One region of the Exiguobacterium sp. SH1S21 genome, then DNA from elsewhere that is predicted to be linked to it. Evidence: riboswitches for the same ligand, from Rfam matches in the RefSeq annotation. Region 1 holds a riboswitch; the other holds the start of a gene.
What was found. A riboswitch is a leader RNA that binds a small molecule or an ion and turns the genes downstream of it on or off. The one in region 1 is predicted to bind FMN.
Positions count from the first base shown of each region.

Region 2: another riboswitch for FMN. It lies ahead of EVJ24_RS11795 (ECF transporter S component); the one in region 1 lies ahead of ribD (bifunctional diaminohydroxyphosphoribosylaminopyrimidine deaminase/5-amino-6-(5-phosphoribosylamino)uracil reductase RibD).

Region 1 is NZ_SJUY01000001.1:81,597-85,809, reverse strand. Features, by position in the region: gene EVJ24_RS00490 (GGDEF domain-containing protein) at 1-432, shown strand, start outside; gene EVJ24_RS00485 (homing endonuclease associated repeat-containing protein) at 477-1,118, opposite strand; gene EVJ24_RS00480 (undecaprenyl-diphosphate phosphatase) at 1,570-2,382, shown strand; FMN riboswitch at 2,474-2,616, shown strand; gene ribD (bifunctional diaminohydroxyphosphoribosylaminopyrimidine deaminase/5-amino-6-(5-phosphoribosylamino)uracil reductase RibD) at 2,767-3,849, shown strand; gene ribE (riboflavin synthase) at 3,830-4,213, shown strand, end outside.
Region 2 is NZ_SJUY01000008.1:126,156-130,368, forward strand. Features, by position in the region: gene EVJ24_RS11790 (NupC/NupG family nucleoside CNT transporter) at 181-1,392, shown strand; gene EVJ24_RS11795 (ECF transporter S component) at 1,503-2,090, opposite strand; FMN riboswitch at 2,251-2,392, opposite strand; gene EVJ24_RS11800 (HesB/IscA family protein) at 2,490-2,846, shown strand; gene EVJ24_RS11805 (epimerase) at 2,956-3,810, shown strand; gene EVJ24_RS11810 (NAD(P)/FAD-dependent oxidoreductase) at 3,851-4,213, opposite strand, start outside.

The sequences.
Region 1 (4,213 bases):
GCATCGTATCCGTTGTCGGTCTTTTTGATCGACCTCGACCATTTCAAATCGATTAACGATACATACGGCCATGCGTTCGGTGACGAAGTGTTGATTGAAGCGGGGGTCCTGTTCAACCGGCTCGTCCGGAGCAGTGACCTCGTCACGCGTTACGGCGGCGAAGAGTTCGTCTTCGTGTTCCCGAGGACGAACGAAGCGGCGGGGATTGTGACCGGTGAGAAGATTCGGCAAGCGCTCCGGTCACACCCGTTCGGAACGGAAGGAATCAAAGTCCAAGTGACGGCGAGCATCGGCATCGAGACGATTCATGAATATGAAGAGCTCGATACGGTGTTGCGACATGCCGACCGGGCGATGTACGTCGGGGCGAAGTTTAACGGTCGCGACCGTGTCGCCCATTACCGGGACACGTCGACCGAACGAATTCAATGAAAAAAAGGAGGACCGTTAAACGGTTCTCCTTTTTGAATGAATGATTATGATTTCTGGCTGAACATGTCGGACTCGACCGCATGGATGGCAGCGGACCAAGAGCCGTAACGATGCAAGATCGCTTTCGTAGATGGCTTGTTGTTGCGTTTTGCCCATTCTCGGTACGCCTCGAATGAAAGAGAGAAGCCCATCTCATGAATCGCTTCTCGAAGAGCGTTCGACAACTCTGACTTCGAGTAAGTCACGCTCGCCTCCAGCCCGGCTTCGGCGCAGGCATCATGCCACGAACCGAACGTCTTGACGATGTGGTAATGGCTCGGTGCTTTCGGGTGTAGTTTCCGCCATTCTTGATATTTTTTCAGCGTGATGATCGAACCCATGTCCCGTGAATAGAGGGCAAGCGTCTCGACGATATCGTCGCGTGTATATTTTGGCATTTTATCGGGTAAATCAACGGCGATCTCCCCATGCCATTCATAGCCGGCGATAGCGAGTGCCTCGGCCCATGATCCAAACTGTCGAATGATCGATTCGGGAGACGGCCAGTTTTGCTCCATCGCGAAACGACGATAGACAGAGCGACGAGGACGTTCCTTTAATAAATCCCCGAGCAAACGAATACAGTGAATCATGCGTTGCTGTTCGGTTGATAAGTGATGAGTATTAGTGGATAGCGTTTGACTCAATGATGGTTCCTCCTTCCATGGACTCATATCTGAACCGACAATGATGACGAAAGTGCTTCTACAATCATACTATCGGATAGTTTTTACGATTTATAAGCGCCTTTGTAAGTTTTTTATGTTAAAAATGGGACGTGATAGGTCTAAAGTCGGATGAAAGATTGAAAAAAAAGGTAACAGGTATATTACAAATTTAATATTATATGGGTTCATTTGTAAACAAAAAGTTTTATTTTTGGTAATTTATATGAATTCCATACAAAAATGTACCCAACTGGACAATGGGGTCATCACCGTTGTCCAGTTGAGTACTCCTCTATAATAAATTTAATTTTCAGACTAATCAATAAAAGTTTTCAAAATATACGAATTTTTTTTTAAGGGTGGTCAATGAAACTGTGATTCTGCTAAAATAGCCGCATTGAGCGAATTTGAGAAAAGAGGATATTATGATATGACAATATGGTTATTTTACTTGCTGCTTGGTCTCGTCCAAGGGTTTACGGAGCCGATCCCGATCTCGTCGAGCGGTCACTTGGTCATCTTCCAAGAGCTGTTCAACATCGAATTACCGGGACTGTCGTTCGAAATTTTCGTCAACTTTGCGTCGCTCCTTGCCGTCTTGACGATTTATCGCCAAGATGTCGTCCGGCTCGTCGTCAGTCTGTGGACGTTCTTATTTAAGAAAGACCGCAGCGAGGATACGATGATCGACGTCAAGTTCATCGGTCTCTTGCTCGTCGCGACCGTACCGGCCGGCGTGCTCGGCGTGTTGTTCGGCGATTGGATCGGTGAGACGCTCAGCGGCGTCGCGACGGTCGGCTACACATTGATTTTGACCGGGGTCGCACTTTGGTTCATCCGCAACATGCGCGGCAATAAAGGTGACGGCGGCATCACGTTACGTGACGCCATCTTGATCGGTCTCGCCCAAGCGGTCGCGCTCATCCCAGGGATCAGCCGCTCGGGTGCCACGATCGTCATGGCGATGTTGCTCGGCATTAAACAAGAGTCGGCGCTTCGGTTCTCGTTCTTCTTGTTCATCCCGGTCAGTCTCGGGACGATGATCTTGGACGGGCCGGCACTCTTTACCGACCCGGCGACACGTGATCTGTTCGGTCCGCTCGTCTTGGCGTTCATCGCCTCGTACGCGCTGACGGCCATCTCGCTCAAATGGTTCCAGCACATCATGGCGAAGGGTGAACTCAAGTACTTCTCGTTCTATTGCTGGATCGTCGGTTTGCTCGTCGTCTTGTTCTTGGCTTGATTGGAAGCGCTACTCATCGGAGTGGCGCTTTTTTGCACTTTTATTTTTGCCTTCGATTCTTTTTTGCGCTAAAGTAAATGCGTACAAACAAATATTCCTTCGGGGTCGGGTGCAATTCCCAACCGGCGGTGATGGGCGCGAGCCCTAAGTCCGTGACCCGGGCGCACGTGTGCGAACGGTGGATCTAGTGCGATTCTAGAGCCGACAGTATAGTCTGGATGGGAGAAGGAAAAAAGACAGGTCCTCGTGACCTGTGCTTCGTCGTACGTTTTTCTGTAAAGAAAACGTTTATTTGGTCTGACCAATGACGACTGAAACCTCCCGCCGAGACCCTAAGGACATCCTTAGGGTCTTTTTGTTTGTGCGAAACAAGGAGGGAGAACGATGCAACAGTACATGCAACAAGCAATCCAATTGGCCAAGTCCGCTACCGGACAGACCGGTGTGAACCCGCTCGTCGGGGCCGTCGTCGTCAAAGACGGTCGCGTCGTCGGATTCGGTGCCCATTTGAAGGCCGGTGAACCGCACGCCGAAGTGCACGCCATTCGCATGGCCGGTGCGTCCGCATACGGTGCGACGATTTACGTCACGCTCGAGCCGTGCTCGCACTACGGGAAAACGTCGCCATGTGCCGACTTGCTGATCGAGTCGGGCATCAAGCGCGCCGTCATCGCGATGGAAGACCCGAACCCGCTCGTCGCAGGGAAAGGTGTCGCCCGTTTGAAGGCGGCGGGGATTGACGTCGAAGTCGGTCTGCTCGAAGACGAGGCCTGTGCGCTCAATCCGGCGTTCCTACGTTCGCTTGAGACGAAACGGCCGTACGTCGTATTAAAGACGGCGACGAGCCTAGACGGGAAAGTCGCGCTCGACACGGGTGAGAGCCAGTGGGTGACCGGGACTGAAGCGAGACGTGACGTCCACGAACTACGGGCGACGGTCGATGCCGTCTTGACTGGAATCGGGACCGTGCTCGCCGACGACCCGGCCTTGACCGTCCGGCTCGACACGCCGACACGTCAGCCGCTTCGGGTCGTCCTCGACCGCGAGCTCCGCTTACCGCTCGCGAGTCAGCTCGTCCGGAGCGCGAAAGACGTGCCGGTGCTCGTCTATACGCTGTCCGATGATGAAGTGAAACGGACCGAGCTCGCGCGAAACGGTGTCGAGCTTGCCGACTATTCGACACTCGACAACGTCCTTCGTGACTTGCATGGTCGCGGTGTCGGCCGTTTGCTCATCGAGGCGGGACCGACGCTCGTGACGTCACTCTTTGACGGACGATACGTCGACGAATGGGTCATGTATCAGTCACCGCGCGTGTTCGGTGGGAACCGAGGCGTCTATCGCTCGAGCCAAGCCGGGCCGTTAGATGCGATCGAGCGCTTCGCGATCGGCTCGGTCGAGACTGTCGGTACCGATATCAAGCTCGTCATGAGAAAGGGGGAGTCCGATGTTCACGGGAATCGTTGAAGAAATCGGCAGTGTGAAAGCTGTGAAGCGGAACGGTCCGTCGCTACGGCTCACGCTCGCGGGCAAGATCGTGCTAGAAGACGTGAAGCTCGGCGACAGCATCTCGGTGAACGGGATTTGCCTGACCGTGACGGCGTTTGATCAAACGAGTTTTGCCGTCGACGTCATGCCGGAGACGCTCAAAGCGTCCAGTCTAGATGGGGTCCGCCCTGGAACGGACGTCAACCTCGAGCGGGCGATGCCGGCGAACGGTCGCTTCGGCGGTCACTTCGTCTCGGGACACGTCGACGGGGTCGGTCGCATCGTCAAGAAGCGTCCGCTCGCGAACGCGGTCTACATCGATATTAGTTGCGAGCCGTCGTTG
Region 2 (4,213 bases), on a different contig from region 1:
AACTTTTTTCTTTTTGACCCGTTGCTTTTTTTAAAACGGTTTGGTATATTCTAAGAGGTTCGAATGTAGGTTGTCTGACGTTTAACAACACAAAAAGAAAGCGTTTCAAACGGTAGGGCACATCTTGGTTCGGGTATAACACAATTATCGGGTTTTCAATATGAAAGGAGCACAACACCAATGAATATCATGAGCGTGGTTGGTATTTTGGCACTAATTGGAATCGCTTACATCTTCTCGACCAACCGTAAAGCCATCAAATGGCGTACAGTCCTTGCCGCTTTCGCGGTGCAGTTTACATTTGCATTCCTCGTCCTCTTCACATCGGCAGGACGCACAGCGTTGGAATGGATCTCAGGAGGCGTCCAAAACGTCTTGAACACGGCGAACGCCGGAATCAGCTTCGTCTTCGGTACGGCTGTCGGGGGAGACAACTTCGTCTTCGCGTTCCAAGTCTTACCGATCATCATCTTTATGTCTTCTTTAATTGCCTTTCTTTACTACATCGGCGTCATGCAATGGGTCATCCGTATCCTCGGTACGGCACTTGCAAAAGCACTCGGAACGTCACGTAAAGAATCGCTTTCAGCGACGGCGAACATCTTCGTCGGTCAGACGGAAGCACCGCTCGTCATCAAGCCTTACCTTCCAACAATGACACAATCTGAATTGTTTGCCGTCATGGTTGGTGGTCTCGCATCAGTTGCCGGTTCGGTACTTGCTGGATATGCCGCACTCGGTGTTCCGCTCGAGTACTTGCTCGCCGCGAGCTTCATGGCCGCGCCTGCCGGTTTGATGTTTGCAAAAATCATCGTTCCGGAAACGGATGTACCGGATGATGATATCGAAATTGCTGAAGATGAAGAAGATAAAGCAGCAAACTTCGTCGATGCGGCCGCTCGCGGTGCGTCAGACGGTTTGTTCCTCGCATTGAATGTCGGTGCGATGCTTCTTGCCTTCGTTTCATTGATCGCACTCGTCAACTTGATCCTCGGTGGAATCGGTGGCTTGTTCGGCTTTGACGGTCTCTCACTTCAATTGATTCTCGGTTATGTGTTTGCACCGCTCGCGTTCGTCATCGGTGTGCCATGGGCAGATGCCGTACAATTCGGTAGCTTCCTTGGACAAAAACTCGTCTTGAACGAATTCGTTGCCTTCTCTGAGTTCGCACCGATCATCGGTTCAGGTGATTTGTCAGCTCGTACAGAAGCGATGATCGCGTTCGCACTCTGTGGATTCGCCAACATCTCATCACTCGCTATCCTTCTCGGTGGTCTTGGTGGTATGGCTCCGAACCGTCGTAACGACATCGCACGTATGGGTGTCCTCGCGATTCTCGCAGGTACGCTTGCGAACTTGATGTCAGCGACTCTCGCTGGTCTTCTTCTCTAATCGTTATTCACAAACAAGAGCGCTCACTCCGGTGGGCGCTCTTGTTTGTGGTCTCCATATATTGAACACAAAAAATCACCCAAGGAATGTTTCCTTTGGATGATTTGGCGTTACGCTTGCAGTTGCATTTGTTGACGTTCGATCCACGGCTTCAACTTCAGGAAGAGCGGGACGAACAAGGCGGTGATCAATAATGCCTTAATCAAGTTGAACGGTAAGATACCGTACAGGACGAGGTTCGTCTTGACTGCTGGATCGGCCATCTCGGTCATTCCGAAGAAGAACGCGTAAGCTGGTAAGATGAGTAGATAGTTCAAAATCGCCAAGCTGAGCGCCATCGTGATCGTACCGGCCACGAGGCCTGAAGCGAGCGCTTTATTCGTTTTACGTTTATGGTAGAACCAAGCGACCGGATACATGAATGCGACACCTGCAAAGAAGTTCGCGACTTCACCGACCGGAACGCCGCCACCGTTAAAGACATAGTAGAGGACGTTTTTTAGAGCGACGACCACGACGCCTGCTAGTGGCGAGAAGACGATTCCGGCGACGAGCGCTGGGATGTCACTGAAATCCACTTTTAGGAATGGCGGTAGGAAAGGCAGCGGGAAGTTAAAGAGCATGAGGACGAATGAAATTGCCCCGAGCATCGATAGCGTCACCAGTGTTGTCAATCGTTTGTTGCGCGTTGTTTTCATCAAAATCTCTCCTTTTGTCGCTCCTTGATGAATGGCACCCGTCGCATAGAAAAACCCGATTGCATCATACAATCGGGAGAGTTTACGCGCATACGAAATAGATGTTTTCTCACGTAGGAATGCCCACGCCAAAGAAAACATCCGAATATCGGTCGGATGCCGCCATCTTCTCCCATCCAGACTTTACTGTCGGCTTTCGAATCTCACGAAATCAGCAAGCAACGCCTTGCTCGCTCACGGGCTGAGAAGATCTTGTCTTCAATACCGCCGGTCGGGAATTTCACCCTGCCCCGAAGATGGAACGATTTAATTTTTTTTGTTACAGTTTAGTTATACAAGATATTTCACAAAATCACAAGTCAGTTGACTTGAAGTGAAGATAAATGAGGAGGAGTTCAGATGATTCATTTGACAGAACCAGCCGCACTACAAGTCATCGATATGATGAAACAGACCGAACGCCCTGAAGCCCAGTTCTTACGCATTAAAGTCCAAGGTGGTGGGTGTACCGGCCTATCCTACGGGATGGGGTTCGATGAAGACAAGACGGACAAGGATGTTCAGTTCGACCATCATGGCGTCCGCGTCATCGTCGCCGAAGCTGATCACGGTGTCGTCGACGGGCTCGAAATCGACTATAAGCAGTCGATGCTCGGTGGCGGCTTCACGATCAAAAACCCGAACGCGATCGCGACGTGCGGTTGCGGCTCGAGTTTCCGGACGGCGGCGAACGCCGGCACGCCCGGGGATTGCTAAACGATAGACGGGTTGCCGACATGTTCGGCAACCTTTTTTGGTGAGTATGTTAATGAGAGGAAATGAACGGGAATATTGGTGGAAGAAGGATGAGAAGGGGGTAGGAGTGATGAGGAAAGTGTTGATTTTTGGTGGCTCACGTTACTTTGGGAAACGGCTCGCACTGCGGCTCGCTGAAGCCGGGGACGACGTGACGATTGTCACACGCGGACAGCTGCAAGTGCCGGAAGCGGAAGGCATCCGCTCCATTAAAGGCGACCGTCAGTCGGTCGCGACGATGAAAGACCTCGCACGCAACGAGTATGACCTCGTCTACGACAATATTTGTTTCAATCCGTATCAGGCGAAGATCGCGACAGATGCCTTCATGGACCGGGTCGGGAAATATGTGCTCACGTCGACGATGTCCGTCTATGCGCCAGAGGCAGCTTTAAAAGAGAGTGACTTCAATCCGCTCCATCATGAATATCACCTCGACGCGGAACACGATTACGGACAAGGGAAACGAGAGGCCGAATCGTACTTCTTCCATCGGGCCTCGTTCCCGGTCACGACGGTGCGTTTGCCGATCGTCCTAGGGCCGGATGATTACACCGACCGGTTAAAATTTTATGTCGACGCGGTTCGGAACGAAGAACCGATCGTATTACATCACCCGGAGGCGTTGATGGGATTCATCTCGAGTTTCGAGGCGGCAGCTTTCTTGGAATGGGTCGGCCGTGCCGATGTGAGGGGGCCGTTCAACGCCGCGAGCGACGGCCTCATCTCGCTAGGTGCGCTTATGGAACGAATTGGACAGCATATCGGTAAACCGGTCCAAATCATTAAGGATGGGGAGTCGTCCCCGTACGATACGGACGTCGACTACTACATGTCGAACGCCGAGGCGAAAAAAGCTGGCTTCGTGTTCACGCAACTCGATGATTGGATTGACCGTGTCATCATTCAAACGATCCGCAAATGAAAAAACGGCCTCTCATCGTTCGCAGATGAGAGGCCAGTCTTTATTTCCCGGCAAATACCGAGGTTGAATGTTGTGGGTGACGCGCTGTCGGGTCGACGAGCTGCTTCACTTGGTTGACGGCGATCGGTGCTTCACCGAAGCCGGTCGCGATCAATTTCACTTTGCCTTCGTACGTGGCGATGTCACCGCAAGCGAAGATGCCTGCGACTGTGGTCTCCATTCGTGAGTCGACACGGATCGTGTTTTTCTCAAACTCCATGCCCCAGTTTTTGATCGGGCCGAGCGATGAGACGAATCCGTAGTTACAAATCAAGTCGTCGATGTCGACGAACTTCGATGCGCCGTCTTTGTCCGTCAGTTCGACCGACTCGATATGGGTCGCACCTGAGAGCGATTCGATATT